3 regions of the Corynebacterium sp. LK2510 genome follow, and region 1 is predicted to be linked to each of the others. Evidence: predicted binding sites of a transcription regulator. Region 1 holds the regulator's gene; each other region holds the start of a gene.

Region 1 (5,198 bases):
TACACCCGCACCCGTGGCTGGGGTGGAAACCTGTCGCGCCAGGCGGGTGGACGCGCCGGTTCCAACGGCGGCGTGGGCCTGCGTGGTCCTGGTGAAACTCGGATTGAGGCGGACCGCCGCCGCCTGCGCTCGGAGATGGCCAAGCTGCGCCACGAGCTGCGCGACATGAAAACCGCGCGCGAGATCAAGCGCGCCAAGCGGCAGCAGTCCACCACCCCGAAGATTGCGATCGCCGGCTATACCAACGCGGGTAAGTCGTCGCTGATCAACGCGATGACGAACGCGGGCGTGCTTGTCGAGGACGCCCTGTTCGCCACACTGGACCCGTCGACGCGCCGCGCGAAGCTTGCCGACGGCCGCAGTGTCGTCATGACCGACACCGTCGGCTTCGTCCGCCACTTGCCCACTCAGCTCGTGGAGGCTTTCAAGTCGACACTGGAGGAAGTCACCAACGCTGATCTCCTCCTGCACGTAGTCGACGGCTCGGACGCTTTCCCGCTGAAGCAGATCACCGCTGTGAACAAGGTGCTCTCTGACATCACGCGTGACACCGGCGAGGCAATCCCGCCGGAGATCATCGTGGTGAACAAGATCGATGAGGCTGATCCGGTTGTCCTCGCCGAGCTGCGCCACGCCTTTGACGGAACGGGCCACGAGGTTGTGTTCGTCTCGGCATTGACGGGTGAGGGCATCCCGGAGCTCGAGGGCCGCATCGAGATGTTCCTCAATACCCTTGACGCCCACGTGCAGATGCTCGTGCCCTTTACGCGTGGCGATGTGGTCAGCCGCATCCACGAGGAGGGCACGGTGCGCTCCGAGAGCTACGAAGAGGACGGCACGCTTATCGACGTCCGCCTCCCGCGCGTCCTTGCCGATCGATACGCGGAGTTCGTCATCGCCTAGGTGGCTGCGCCCCGGTGCGCAGCCACCCTGGCAGCCACTTGACGTGTGTGCGCCGCACGGGAGCATAATGGCGCTTCGTGAGTACTTCATCTAAATGGACCCTCCACGGAGACGGACGCCGAGTCACCCCAGGTGCGGTCGTAGCACCGCATGAGCGCCTCAGTTGGCCGAGGACAATCGGTATCGGAATGCAGCACGTTGTGGCAATGTTCGGTGCCACACTGCTGGTTCCGACACTGACCGGTTTTCCTGTCAATACAACACTGCTTTTCTCCGGCCTGGGCACGATCATCTTCCTTGTGTTGACCCGGGACAAGGTGCCCTCCTACTTGGGGTCGTCATTCGCCTTCATCGCGCCGCTGACCGCTTCCCAGGCCTATGGAGTGGGAGCGCAGCTCGGCGGAGTCGTTGTGACAGGTATTGCCCTGATCCTTGTCGGCTTCCTCGTGCAGGCCGCGGGCAGACGAATCATCGATGCGGTGATGCCTCCTGTGGTCACAGGCGCGATCGTCGCGCTGATCGGCTTCAACCTCGCGCCAACCGCGGTACAAAACTTCGAAGCGCAACCCGCGATTGCTGGAGTGACTCTCGCAACCATCCTGCTCTTCACAGTGGCAACCCGAGGGATGGCCGCGCGGCTCAGCATCCTCGTCGGTGTCATTGTTGGTTGGGTCGCAGCAGCCCTGACCGGTGGCTTGTCACAGGACGCACTGGAGACAATTGCCGACGCCCCGTGGCTCGGATTGCCACCGATCCACACTCCGCAGTTCCACCTCTCAGCAATTCTTGTCACCCTGCCGGTGTTGGTGGTCCTGATCGCCGAAAACGTGGGCCACGTGAAGGCAGTGGGGGAGATGACCAAGGAAAACCTGGACGGATACCAGGGTCGCGCGCTCATTGGTGACGGTGTCGCTACGACGCTCGCGGGAAGCTTCGGTGGTTCCGGTACGACGACGTACGCGGAGAACATCGGTGTAATGGCCGCGACGAAGGTCTATTCCACGGCTGCCTACTGGGTGGCCGCACTGTTCGCCATCGCCCTCGCGTTCGTGCCGAAGTTCGGCGCCGTCATTTTCACGATCCCCGTCGGCGTCCTGGGTGGTGCTTGCCTGGTGCTCTACGGCCTCATCGGCATGCTGGGAGTGCGGATCTGGCAGGACAACCGTGTGGACTTCACACATCCTGCCAACCTGGCGGCGGCGGCGGTCGCGCTCATCGTGGGGATCGGTAACTTGTCGCTGACCATCGGCTCCGTCCAACTCGAGGGAATCGCCCTAGGCTCAGTCGGTGTGATCGTGGTGTATCCCCTCATGAGGGCCGCATACACCACGTTTGGGGAAGGCTCCTACGACGGCTTCGGCAGGTAGCCGTAGCGCGGATCAGGGCGCAGCGAGCACGACCTCGATGCCGTGGTCCTCGAATCGCTCCACAATTGAGGGTGGAGCCCCAGCGTCGGTGACGAGAACGTCGATGTCATCCAAGGTGGCGAAGTTGACCACGTAGTCGTTACCTAGCTTGGACGAGTCGCAGAGTACGACGACCTTACTTGCGTTTGTCACCATCGCCGCTTTAACGGCCGCCTCCTGGGCGTGGGCGGTAGACAGCCCATGATCGACGGTGAGCGCATTGGTGCCGATAAACGCTACATCGGCCGTCATCAGGGCCAAACTACGAAGGGCAGTGTCTCCGACGACCGCTTGCGACAGGGCTCGTACCTTCCCGCCGAGCAACTGCACGTTCGTTAGACCTTCGCTGGATAATTCCAGAGCGATCGGGAGGGAATTGGTGACGATCGGCAGATCGTCGGCGCCGGGGTGGTCCACGAGCTGGGAAGCGAGCATGCTGATCGTTGTGCCGGAATCCAGAAAGATACCGCCCTCGGGGTGATCCGGAATGAAATCGAGGGCTGCCCGGGCGATGGCGGTCTTCGCGCCGGAGGCCGAGCGGTAGCGTGCGTCGAGAGGCACCTCAGCGCTCAGGTAAGCCTGGCTGGCTACGGCACCACCGTGCACACGGTGGATGACACCTTCCGCGCTGAGTACCGCCAAGTCCCGGCGAATGGTCTCCGCTGTGACGTCGTATCGCTCAGCCAATTCAGTGACGCTGACGCGCCCCGCAACCGCAGTCAGCGATGCAATCTGGCGACGCCGTTCATCCGCGTACATTCCTACCTCCGCGTTCCTCCGCCACCGGATGGTGGGCATTCGATGGCATTGTTGAGAACTATTCTCTCAAATCCTGCCCTACCAGAGCGAGTCCGGGGATGGGGCTCCCCCTGGCGGGGGAGTGGAACTGTTACAGCGTGCGGAAGACAGAGATCACGCGGCCCATGATCTGCGACTCGTCGCCCTTAATGGGAGAGAAAGCATCGTTGTGGGGCAAAAGCCACACTCCTGTGGAGTCGCGGTGGAACTCTTTGACAGTCGCTTCGCCGTCGAGAAGCGCGGCGACAAACTCGCCCTCCTCAGCCACAGGCTGGGAACGCACCACTACCCAGTCGCCGTCGAGGATGCCGGCGTCTCGCATGGACTCGCCGACAACCTGCAACATGAAAAGCTCTCCGTCGCCGAGAAGGTCTCCCGGCAGCGGGAGGTAGCTCTCGACGTTCTGCTCCGCCAAAATGGGGGAGCCCGCCGCGATTTGTCCGACAACAGGGATAAAGCGTGCGGCGGAGGCATCCTCCGGAGTGTCGACAGCTTTGGCTTTGGCCCGCGAGGGAGCTTTCGTTGCTTCCGGCAGGTGGCGCAGATCGACTGCGCGGGGCTTGTGGGGGTCTCGGCGGAGGAAGCCCTTCTTTTCAAGCTCCTTGAGCTGGTAGGCGACCGAGGATGTCGACTGAAGTCCCGCGGCATCTCCAATTTCTCGGATGCTCGGCGGATAACCGCGAAGAACGACCGCATCCCGGATCACTTCTAGGATTCGCCGCTGCCGATCGGACAGGACGCTGAGGTCGAGTTCGTTTGCGTCATTTCTCTTGCGGGCCATTGTAGTTTTCCCTCTTCTCTCTCCGACACCGTGCGTTCCTCATCCAAAGTAACAGATAGGGCAAACATGTTCGAGTCGTCTGCGTTTTGTGTAGACACCTTTTGGGTCATGTGCTATAAATCGAACACAGCAGCGAGACTCGAACAACTGCGCGAACGTTGGATTGCAGTGTTGGGTCACCGTCCTACACTGCACCCATCGAACAAAGGAGAGACCATGACCATTGCAATTCGTCCCACCGTAGCTGGGTCCTTCAAAGCTCCTACTGCCTTACGTTCTGCTCGCCCGGCGGAAATCTGGGACATTCCATCGAGTGGTGTTCGAATGACAGAGGGATCCTCGGTCCGGACTCTGCACGCACATGTTCGAACGTCTGAACGCTCACGATTCGAACGAGTTTCCGCCGAGAATTCTGGGTTCGAACGGGAAGGCGTACGTCAAGACGTTCGTGCGGGAGTTCTCCTCGGAACCCTCGCCGGCTTCGCGCTGCTCGTGGGTTCTTCGATTGGCGGCATCTTCGCTGATGGGGAAAATGCCTACGCTCCGGTTGACACCACCCGCGAGGTCATTCACGCTGAGCTGCGCTAGCTGTACAGCTAGCGTGGCCTCACTCGTTGATCGGGTTGCCTTCCAGATTATGATGGCCCTACTGCAGTTGCCATTCGTGTTGACTGCGCTGCTTAGATGCGCCATGTGCGGAGCCGACCTCACGGAGGTCGAATCCTCCGCGGAAGGAGAAAGGCGAGAATGTACTGCCCGTTCTGCCAGAATCAGCACTCCCGGGTGATGGACTCCCGGGCAATTGACGCGGGCTCGGCTATTCGGCGCCGCCGCGAGTGCACTGAGTGCGGGGGACGCTTCACCACGGTCGAGAAGGCGATCCTGATGGTGATGAAACGAAACGGTGTCAGTGAGCCATTCGACCGCGACAAACTTATCGTCGGCGTGCGCCGCGCGTGCCAAGGCCGCGACGTTTCCGATGACGCCCTCAAGCGTCTGGCTCAGCAAGTCGAAGAGACCGTCCGAAGCCACGGAAGCTCCCAGGTCAACGCCAACGACGTTGGACTGGCCGTTCTGGAACCGTTGCGCGCGTTAGATGAGGTGGCGTATTTGCGATTCGCCTCCGTATACAAATCTTTCGAGTCTGCGGATGATTTTGAATCCGAGATTCGACTCATGCGTCGCCGCGACCGGGAACGCTTCTAGGCCGCGGCCAGGACTACGCAAGTTTGTCGATCATCTTCTCGATGCGACGTTGGCTCACCGGTTTCGCGGTTCCGAGTCGTTGAGCGAACAGGCTGACGCGCAGT
Region 2 (5,198 bases), 170 kb from region 1:
CATCGCGTGGTGGATCCCGGAGAATCCCCGCCCGCGGTTGCGCATCATCGGCTCCCACACCGATTCGCCGGGGCTGATGGTCAAGCCGGACCCCGACGTCATCCGCGAGGGTTTCCGCCAGGTGGCGGTGGAAGTCTACGGCGGTCCGATCCTGCAGACCTGGTTCGACCGCGACCTCTCCTTCGCCGGGCGCGTGGTGCTTGACGACACAACCGAGGTCATCGTCGACACCGGAGCCATCGCCCGTGTCCCCAGCCTCGCGATCCACCTCTACCGCGGTGATGCCCCCGCCGTGGAGCGCCAGGTGCACACGCAGCCGATCCTGGGCGTGGACCGGCCGTTCATGGACATTGTCGCCCAGTCCGCCGGTGTCGAGGCCGAGCGCATTCTCGCCCACGAACTCATTTCCGCGGACACCCAGCCAGCCGAGGTACTCGGCGATGTTTTGGCCGCTGGCAGGTTGGATAATTTGTCGAGCGTGTGGGCGTCGTTAAGCGCCCTGCTCGCGGCGAAGGACGCGGCGCGCGACGTGCTTGTGCTGGCCGCGTTCAACCACGAGGAGGTCGGCTCGGCCTCAACCACCGGCGCTGGCGGGCCGCTGCTCGAGTGGGTGCTGCACAAGCTCGCCTCGCTTTTCGACGACCCCTCCGCCGCACTCGCGGACTCCATGCTCATCTCGGCGGACGCGGCGCACTCCGTGCACCCGAACTATCCCGGCAAGCACGACCCGACGCACCGCCCGCTGATGAACCGCGGCCCGGTGCTCAAGGTCAACGCCAACCAGCGCTACGCCTCAGACGCTGTGACCCAGGCGGAGTGGATCCGCGCCTGCCGCGCGGTTGACGTCCCCGTGCAGCCGTTCGTGGGCAACAACGATGTGCCGTGCGGTTCGACCATCGGGCCGATCTCCGCCACGCGCCTCGGTATCCGCACCGTCGATGTGGGGGTGCCGTTGCTGTCGATGCACTCCGCGCGAGAGCTCTGCGGCGTCGAGGACATGGCCTGGTTCACCCGCGCCTTGGAGTCCTTCTACCGCGCCGACTACCGTTAACGCGACCGGCACAACAACCAGGAGGATCCATGTACTCAGGCCCGTTCCAGGCAGGCGACAAGGTGCAGCTCACCGACGCCAAGCGCCGCCACTTCACCATCGAGCTCACCGCCGGCGGGCAGTTCCACTCCCACAAGGGCATCGTCGAGCACGACGAGATCATAGGCGCGGATGAGGGTTCTGTGGTCAAATCCACGCTCGGTGCCGATTACTTGTGCTTCCGCCACCTCTTGGTCGATCACGTCCTGTCCATGCCCCGCGGCGCGGCGGTGATCTATCCGAAAGACGCCGCCCAGATTCTCGTTGAGGGCGACATCTTCATGGGTGCTCGCGTACTGGAGGCCGGTGCCGGATCGGGCGCGCTGTCGATGTCCCTGCTTCGTGCCGTCGGCCCTGAGGGTCACGTCTACTCCTACGAAATCCGCGACGACCACCTTGAGTACGCCCGCAACAACGTACGCGAGTACTTCGGTGGGGAACCGGAGTGGTGGAGCCCGCGCCTCGGAGACTTCGGCGCGGTGACGCAGGAAGACCTGGGCGGTCCGGTCGACCGCCTCATCCTCGACATGGTCGAGCCGTGGCATTTCATCGACACGGTAAAGAACCTGCTCATCCCTGGCGGCGTCTTCATGACGTACGTGGCGACCGTCCCGCAGCTGATGAACATCATGGAGGGAATCCGCGAGGCGAAGTGCTTCACCGAGCCGCGCGCTTGGGAGACGCTGCTTCGCGAGTGGAAAGTCGACGGGTTGGCGACCCGCCCGGAGCACCGCATGAACGCGCACACTGCGTTCCTCGTGTGGACCCGCAGGCTCGCAGACGGGGTCACCCCGCCGCGCCCGCAGCGCAAAGCGCGGCGCTAGACTTGAGGCATGGCTATTGTCGACGACGCATTCGCAGCAGATTCCCTAGCTCTCAGGCGTGAGAACCAGGACTTGACCTCACGCAACAGCAGGCTTGCAGAGCTGCTCAAGGCGAGTCGCGACAAGCTCACCGACCTCTACGCCCAGATCGAGGAGCTGGAGGAGCCGGCTTCGACCTATGGCGTCTACCTCAGCTCTTCCGGCAACGACATCGACGCGGAGGTTTTCACCTCGGGCCGCCGGATGCGGGTCAAGGTATCTCCGCGGGTGTCGCCGGAGGCGCTGATCCCCGGCGCGCTCGTGCGCCTCGGCCAGGGCACGATCATCGTCGAGGTGTGCGGCTTCGAGGACATCGGAGTGCTCGCGACGGTGGTCGAGCGAATTGGCCCGGACCGCGTCATCTTGATGGATCCGCAGGGTGCGGAGTTCGTCGTTAAGCTTGCGGAGCCGCTGCGCGACACTGTTCGCGCGGGTGACACCGTCTTGTGCGACACGCGTATCGGTTTCGCCTTCGAGAAGGTGGCGAAGACGGAGGTCACGCAGCTTTCGCTGGAGGAGATCCCCGATGTCACCTACGCGGACATCGGTGGCCTGAACAACCAGATCGAGACGATTCAGGATTCGGTTGAGCTGCCGTTCGCCCACCCCGAGCTGTACAAGGAGTACAACCTGACCCCGCCGAAGGGTGTTTTGCTCTATGGCCCTCCCGGCTGCGGTAAGACGCTCATTGCCAAGGCTGTGGCGAACTCGCTGTCCTCGCGCATCGGCGACGGTGGCACCGCGCACTTCATCAACGTCAAGGGCCCTGAGCTGCTGAACAAGTTTGTCGGCGAGACAGAGCGGCGCATCCGCCTGATCTTCGAGCGGGCCCGCGAGCTCGCGGCCGACGGACATCCCGTGATCGTCTTCTTCGACGAGATGGAGTCTATTTTCCGCACCCGCGGTTCGGGTGTGTCCTCGGATATGGAGACGACCGTCGTTCCGCAGCTGCTCACCGAGATCGACGGTGTCGAGGACATCGCCAACGTCATCGTGATCGGTGCGACCAACCGCGAGGAGCTCATCGACCCGGCCATCTTGCGCCCGGGGCGCCTCGACATCAAGATCCGCGTGTCGCGTCCGACGCGCGAGGAGGCGCGCGACATTTTCGCCCGCCACTTGACTGACTCCGTCCCGCACGCAGAGGACACGGATTCGCTTATCGACGCCGCCACGGCAGCACTGTTCGAGCCCCGCGCGTTCATTCGCCTCACGTTTGCCGACGGCACCGAGGAGACGCTGAACTACTCCGACTTCGTCTCCGGCGCGATGATTGCCAACATCGTGGACAGGGCGAAGAAGCTGGCGATCAAGGATCACCTCTCGGGGGCGTCGGTACTCGGTGTGAGCCCGGACCATCTGCGCGCGGCGGTGCGTGCCGAGCAGGATGAGAGCGAGGACATGCCGAACACGGCGAACCCCGATGAATGGGCCCGGATTACGGGCCACCACGGTCGGCGCGTCATGGCGGTCGAGGTGGTCGGATAGTCCGCAATGCGGACTGTATGACCGAGCTTGGATAGCTGCTGAGAATCTGTGTGAAGAGTCCGCATTGCGGACTCTTTTCCGTTTTCGTGCGTTCTTCGAATTCGCACGTCAGACTGCATTTTAAGGCCGTGTCTGACCCCTTTGCTAACGTTCGCGATAGAACGCCCATTCGAGACGTGATCAGGGGGATCAATGTCCATCGCCACCGAATTGACCAACACTTCACCGCAGCACCTCGTCAGCCTCATCGAGTCCGGATTCGGCCTCATCACCCGCAACAAAGCAAAGATTCTCTACGCCATCGCGCTTGTCGACGCACTCCGGATCGCCTCCCAGCTCGGCGCACGCTCCACCGCGGGCTGGCTCATCCGCAACTTGTCGGTCTCGCACTCCACCGCGCACGAGTACGTCAAGGCCGGCCGGGCAATGCTCGAGTTCTCGGTGATGGCCGACGCCTTCTTGGAGGGGAGGATCAACTACTCAAAGGTGCGCCTCATGCTGCCGTACCTCACCGAGCACAACGAGGCCGATATCGTCGCTCTCGCCGAAGAGATGCGCTACCACGAGCTTGAACTGGCTCTCCTGCAGTTCCGCGACAACCCCGGGCCGAGGAAGCGCCAGTCCTACGTCCGGATGAAGGCTCGCAATGACGGCCGCATCGGGCTGTGGGCCGACTTCAACGCGGAGGAAGGGGCAAAGCTCATGGCCGCAATGAGGGTCGGGGAGCTGGCCTGGCGCGACATCGACCTTGACAACCTGTCTGGAGAAGACGGGTTAGTCGATCCAGCGGCCGTGGACCGTGAACTGGACTGCCACGCGGCGAGCAGCGTTTCCAGGTTCGGACTGCCCCTGCGTGAGGCACTACTGAGTTCATTCATGGGGCTGGTCAATATCGCTCTGACCCGGCCGTCCAACCCACTGCGAGCACCCGGTGCCCATGTCAACGTGGTCATGACCACCGATGGCCGGGCCTACCTTCCCAACAACCCCGGTGCACCGTCCGAGGCGATCAAGAACTTCCTCAGCAATGCCGAATACAGGGTCAACAGAGTCGACGAAACTGGGCTTGTCATCAACACCGGCCGCCGCTTCCGGTTGGCCAACGACGCTCAGATCAACGCGCTGATGCTCATGTGGCGTGGAGAGTGCGCGATTCCTGGATGCGACCACTCGCGTTTTATGGAGATGCACCACATCCGGGACTGGGCGGACGGCGGTACCACTGACCTCGACAACTTGCTGCCGCTGTGTTCCGCGTGCCATAGCTTGGTCAGCGACGGCTTCATCACGATTCTCGAGGAAGCCGGCGACATCCACTTCCTCTTCCCAGACGGTTCACGCTATGTCAGCCGGGATCGTGGCCTGCCGGTGCGTGACGACAACGCGTTGACGTTGGAAGAGTTCAATGTGGAGACGACTCCGCGCCTACGCGCGTGAGCACGTCGACCGCGCGCGTGAAATCTTCGTCACTGAGATGACCGAAGCTCAGGTGAATTGACTCGCCGCCGTCGATCGTGCCGAACTCGACGCCACGGCTGTCCAGTTCGCCCGCGAACCACTCGCGCCCAACTGAGGTGTTGAATGACACTGCCAGATCGGTACTCAACGGTCCCGGCCCCTCTGACACGGTGGCACCACAGGCGGTCAGGGCGGGGATGAGATCGTCCCCGAGCACCTGCTTGCGCCGTGCCAGGCGCGTGTGAACGGTGCGGGAGTTTCGCCTCGCGTGACCGCCGTTGAGAAGCGCTGCTATCGCG
Region 3 (5,198 bases), on a different contig from region 1:
TCGCGGCCGGGATGGTGGCGTACAGCAGCTCCACGAGGCGTGCGCTCGAGGAAAACGGTTCCACCTCGCGCTCGCGCAGGACAGCCGAAGCAATCTTGCCGGCGAAACGCTCATCACCGTAGGTCTTAAGCACCCGGGCCAGATCACCGTGGCTGTAGGTATTCAGGATGTCGGCGGCCGTAAGAGTCTGGGAAGGATCCATCCGCATGTCGAGCGGGGCGTCGACACGGTAGGCGAAACCGCGCTCCTCGCGGTCGAGCTGCATCGAGGAGACCCCGAGGTCGAACAGGGCGCCGGCGAGCCCGTGTTCACGGACGGTGGCAAATGCTGCACCGTCAGAGCTCTCAATGACACGCCCGATCTCATCGAAGCGCGCCTGGACAGGTGTGAACCGCTCACCGAAGGGGGCGAGCCTCTCCCCTGCCTCGCGCAGCGCATTCGGATCGCGGTCGACGCCGATCACGCGCACGGCAGGAAACGTGGAGAGAAAATGTTCCGTGTGCCCGCCTGCGCCGAGGGTGCCGTCAACGATGACGGCGTTGTCACCGAAGCGTTCGACGGCGGGCGCGAGTAGTTCGGCCATCCGGTCGCGCATGACCGGGATGTGGCCGTGGTTCGCGTTGATGTCACCGGAGGTGCCAACGGTGGAATCAGACACTCGTGCACCCCCTCCGCGCATGCTTGTTTATTAAGTCGTCGTCACCAAGAGATTCTGCGTGGCCTCCCCACCCGATACCCGGGTGGTGGGGGGAGCGCATAGAGCCCTGCCCGAGGCGGCTGTTCTGATGTCGGGGAAGTACACCAGAATGCTTCACGCCCCGGACAGAGTCCGTACACGCTCTCCGTCAGTAGTCAGCTGCCTGCTCGTTGGATAGTCAGTCCTAAAGCAAACCGGAGAGAATGCCATCATCGTCGGCCGCCGCGAAGGCAGCCTCAGTCTCTTCTTGATATTTGTTCCAGGACTCGGCGTCCCAGATTTCGAGGAAATCGACCGAACCGATGACCACGCACTCCTTCGACAAGTGTGCGTACTCGCGGTGCGCCGGCGACAACGTGATGCGACCAGATCCGTCAAGCGTCTGCTCATCCGCACTGGCAGCCAGATTTCGGATGAATGCGCGCGCCTGAGGGTTGGTGCGGGATACCGCGGCGGCCTTGCGGGCCCGTGCGGCGAACTCCTCACGCGGATACACCGCGAGGGAATGATCCTGCCCCTTGGTCACCATCAACCCGTCCGCCAGATCCTCGCGGAACTTGGCGGGCAGTGTCAGGCGCCCCTTGTCGTCGAGCTTGGGAGTGTAGGTACCCAGAAACATCCGGAGCCCACCTTCCTTTTACTCACCGACTTCGGCTGTTCAGTTTTCTCGGCTTCGAACCGTTGCGACACGTAGTCAAGATGTCGCCACGTTCCTCCGCTGCGCCCCACTCTAACCCACTTTCCCCCACATTCGCCACATCACAGGCTCAAATAGTTGCCTTGCCGCTTAAAACACCACGTCAGAGCGGGATTACACGGTGGGGGGCGCGCCCGCACGCGGGCCACCAACGGGGGCAAAGTGGCGTATGTGACGAAAGATACAGGGATTTCCACCACGCTCCCCGCCACCACTCAGAAAGCCACGCACCCCACACGCAGCCCGCGAGAAGCGAGGTACCGCGAGGAAGAAAGCGCCAAAACCGCTGGACCCCCGGCCAGATCCCCCATCCCGGCCCGGGACATACAGGCATGACACGGATTCGACCCCGCAATAGGCGGACTAGGCGTGGGAGTAAGTGGGGCTGAAAGGTGGGAGAAAGTGGGACAGCACGACGCCGCCCCACTTACCCCCCTGCGGCAACAAAAAATGCGCGCAACCAACGTTGCGCGCATAAGTAGAGAATTCGCCGCTACTGCCCCTCGAAGCGGCGCCGAAAACTCTCCTCCATCTTTGACGTCTTCGGCGACGCCGCGGCCGGGCGGGGCTTCGACTGCGAGGAGGTCTGCGGACTCGGAGACCGCAGCGCCATGACCCCGCCGGCGAGCATGACGCCGAAACCGACGACACTTAGGGCAATGAACCACATGTTGAATGCAGCCAGCGCAACTCCCCCAATCAGGAACGTCAGGCCCAGCACCATGAGCGCGACACTGCGCAGGGTCAATCTGCCAAGCCCCGCCCCACCGGACGGAGCCGACGAGCGGGGAATAGAACGTGCGAACGAGGGATCCTCCGCAAGGAGGGACTGCTCAATCTCGCGTAATGCGCGTTGTTCCTGCTCTGAAAGAGACACTGTTGACACTCCGAATTCCGTGGGGACATGGGCGTGGGGTTCCAAGCTACCAAGCTATCCACTACAACGGAGCGCGTGTTCAAATTGTTCCCGAGCACCACTCCCGCCGCCGCGGGAGCGCGACGCCGCCTAGGCCACCAGCGTCACACCGGGGACGGACTCCTCCCGGAACCTCTCCACGCGAGTAAGCAGCCCGCGCACCACGGTGGGATCGGGGGCCACCTCGATCCCGGAGGCAACCCGCCCACGCAGCGCAGAGTAGGCCGACAGCTCTCGGGCCCAGAATTGACCGCGCGCTCCCGTCAGCTGAAGTCGGTCCCACGCGCTGCTTGGCAGACGCTTGCGCTTCTTGATGGCAGCGGAGTCCGCATTGACCGCCCCCGCCAGCCGCAACGCGGCACGGTAGCCGTATTCCAGGGCGACGTCGTATGCGCCGCGCTCGTACGCTGTGAGGGCGTGGGCGAATAGGTCGTCCGCGGCACGGAAGAAACGGCTACTCTTCGACGTTCCCGCACCTGCCCCGTACGGCGCGTGGGTCGTGGCTGATACAACACTGTTCATAACCGGCTCCTTTCCTGTGCCAAGTTCTTCACCGCCCCATCCTGGGAACGTGAGTTCAGACTAAAACCTGTGTTCGACATCCCCGCCATAAAAATAGCACACATTTTCGAACGCGCTAGGTGTACAACTCCCCGTTGCCCACAGTGACATGGTTCGATAGGTGCATGACAGTGAGCATCCGCCGGATCACGGGGCACGAGTTCGCCTACCTCGCCCCCACGCTCGTCTGCCTCTACATCGACGCTATGGGGTATTCCCCCACTCTTCACGCGCAGCGTGTTGACGTTTGGCGCCGCGAAATCGCCTGGCCCGGATTCAGCGCCGTCATCGCCGTCGACGAACGCGACTCCGGTGCCGAGATCATCGGCGTGGCCTACGGGTTCCTAGGGTCGCGCGGACGATGGTGGGACAGGCAACTTGTCCGGGGCCTGCGCGAGGCGGGAGGGCCGACCCACGTGCAGGAAGACATGCTCTCGAGCTACTTCGAGATCGCGGAAGTCCACGTCACCCCCACCGCGCAGGGTGGTGGAATCGGCCGCGCCATGCTGACAGAGCTGGTGCGCGGGTGCCCGGCGCGGTGGGCGCTGTTGTCCACTCCCGAGGTTGCCGGCGAAGCCAACGCCGCCTTCGGTCTCTACCGCAAGCTCGGCTTCGCCGATATCCTCCGCGGCTTCTACTACTCCGGCGATAAGCGCCCGTTCGCCGTATTGGGTCGCAGATTGCCCCTAGAGACTGCCGGGTAGTGTGGGACTGCATATGTTGCCTGCACCAACTGAAGGAGACTCCGTGCTCTCACCCCGCGGCTCGTTCGATCCCGCCCTCCCTTTGAGCTCGATCCCCTGCGCCGTCGAGGATGAGCTGCGCGGTTTCTTTGAGCGCCGTGAAGCGATGGTTGCAGACATCGGTTCTCCCGTGGTGATGTCCGTCGGCCACTTACAAAAGTTCGTTCTCAGCGGAGGCAAGCGTATCCGCCCTCTGTACGGCTGGGCAGGTTTCATCGGCGCCGGCGGTCTAGCCAAGGGTGAGGAAGATCCCGGCGCCGTGTTGCGCGCCGTCAGCTCCCTCGAATTCATCCAGGCCTGCGCGCTCATCCACGACGACATCATTGACGCCGCGGACACCCGGCGCGGCAACCCCACCGTCCACCGCGCTGTGGAGGCTGATCACCGCCGCCGCGAACTACGCGGTGCCGCTGAAACTTTCGGCCGCAACGTGGCCATCCTCGCGGGAGACCTCGCGCTGGTGTGGGCGGAGGACATGTGGCGCGAGTCTGGCGTCAGCGGGGCTGCTCTCGAACGCGCGCACGACGCCTGGCGCGGAATGCGCACTGAAGTCATCGGGGGTCAAATCCTCGACATCTCGCTCGAGGCTGCCGGCGACGAGTCGATCGAGCTGGCTAATAAGGTCAACCGGTACAAGACTGCGGCCTACACCATCGAACGCCCCCTTCACCTCGGAGCGGCGATCGCAGGTGCCGACGAGCGCACGATCGCGGCGTTTCGCGGGTACGGCCACGACATCGGCATCGCCTTCCAGCTTCGCGACGACCTCCTCGGTGTCTTCGGCGACTCAGCTCTCACCGGCAAGCCCGCCGGCGACGACCTGCGCGAGGGCAAGCGCACCGTGCTGCTAGCCCTGGCGCTTCAGGACTTGGACGCAACCGACCCGGCAGCCGCCCAGGAGCTTCGCGAGGGCGTGGGCCATGTGTCGGAGCCCGCGGAGCTCAAGCGGCTGTCCGCGATTATTGAGGCAACGAGTGCTGTGGAGGGCGTCGAGAAGCGAATTGCCGAGCTGACCGAGTCCGGCCTGCGCTATCTTGACCACGCCGGGATGACCGGCGAGGTCGCCGACACTCTTCGCGACCTCGCAGTGAAGGCAACATCGCGCCGTGCTTAACCGGATGACCCCGTCGACGTGGGGCCTCGCCGCAGCGATACTTGTCGCCATCGGCTCGTACGGGGCCGGCGCAACCCGCAACCGCGGGGGCATAATGCGCGAGCTGGGACTGGCGCACCTGACGTACGGCCACGGCCGCTCCATCTTCGAAATCATCCTCACTGTCGGTATCGCTGGGCTCGTCGCCGCGTGGGTGATTCTCGGCCGTGACCTCAAACACGACCGGGCAGACGCCACCACCATGGCCCGCGCAACGTGGGCGTGGACGCTCCCTCTCGCCGTCGCCGCCCCAATCCTGTCGCGCGACGTGTATTCCTACCTCATGCAGGGCGCAATGCTGCGCGACGGGTTTGATCCGTACTCCGAGGGCGCGGCCGTCAACCCCGGCCCGTATCTGCTGGAGGTCTCCCACGACTGGCGCAACACAACAACGCCATATGGGCCGTTGCACCTGGGCATCGGCAAGCTGA

The links. Region 1 encodes LexA, which represses DNA repair genes until DNA is damaged. Its sites were predicted from a motif close to CGAACANNTGTTCG; they were not measured.
Region 2: a site for LexA is predicted at 3,600-3,613, ahead of VVR41_RS01520 (HNH endonuclease signature motif containing protein). Genes of this name have one in related genera too.
Region 3: a site for LexA is predicted at 2,895-2,908, ahead of VVR41_RS03765 (SAV_6107 family HEPN domain-containing protein). Genes of this name have one in related genera too.

The regions. Positions count from the first base shown of each region.
Region 1 is NZ_JAYWLR010000001.1:138,851-144,048, forward strand. Features, by position in the region: gene hflX (GTPase HflX) at 1-903, shown strand, start outside; gene VVR41_RS00650 (uracil-xanthine permease family protein) at 981-2,270, shown strand; gene VVR41_RS00655 (DeoR/GlpR family DNA-binding transcription regulator) at 2,283-3,068, opposite strand; gene lexA (transcriptional repressor LexA) at 3,199-3,888, opposite strand; gene VVR41_RS00665 (hypothetical protein) at 4,105-4,476, shown strand; gene nrdR (transcriptional regulator NrdR) at 4,636-5,094, shown strand; gene hrpA (ATP-dependent RNA helicase HrpA) at 5,108-5,198, opposite strand, start outside.
Region 2 is NZ_JAYWLR010000001.1:311,533-316,730, forward strand. Features, by position in the region: gene VVR41_RS01505 (M18 family aminopeptidase) at 1-1,051, shown strand, start outside; gene VVR41_RS01510 (tRNA (adenine-N1)-methyltransferase) at 1,081-1,914, shown strand; gene arc (proteasome ATPase) at 1,924-3,441, shown strand; gene VVR41_RS01520 (HNH endonuclease signature motif containing protein) at 3,634-4,878, shown strand; gene VVR41_RS01525 (PLP-dependent aminotransferase family protein) at 4,844-5,198, opposite strand, start outside.
Region 3 is NZ_JAYWLR010000004.1:50,896-56,093, forward strand. Features, by position in the region: gene rsmH (16S rRNA (cytosine(1402)-N(4))-methyltransferase RsmH) at 1-679, opposite strand, end outside; gene mraZ (division/cell wall cluster transcriptional repressor MraZ) at 882-1,316, opposite strand; gene VVR41_RS03760 (DUF3040 domain-containing protein) at 1,888-2,280, opposite strand; gene VVR41_RS03765 (SAV_6107 family HEPN domain-containing protein) at 2,401-2,832, opposite strand; gene VVR41_RS03770 (N-acetyltransferase family protein) at 2,997-3,575, shown strand; gene VVR41_RS03775 (polyprenyl synthetase family protein) at 3,589-4,728, shown strand; gene VVR41_RS03780 (alpha-(1->6)-mannopyranosyltransferase A) at 4,733-5,198, shown strand, end outside.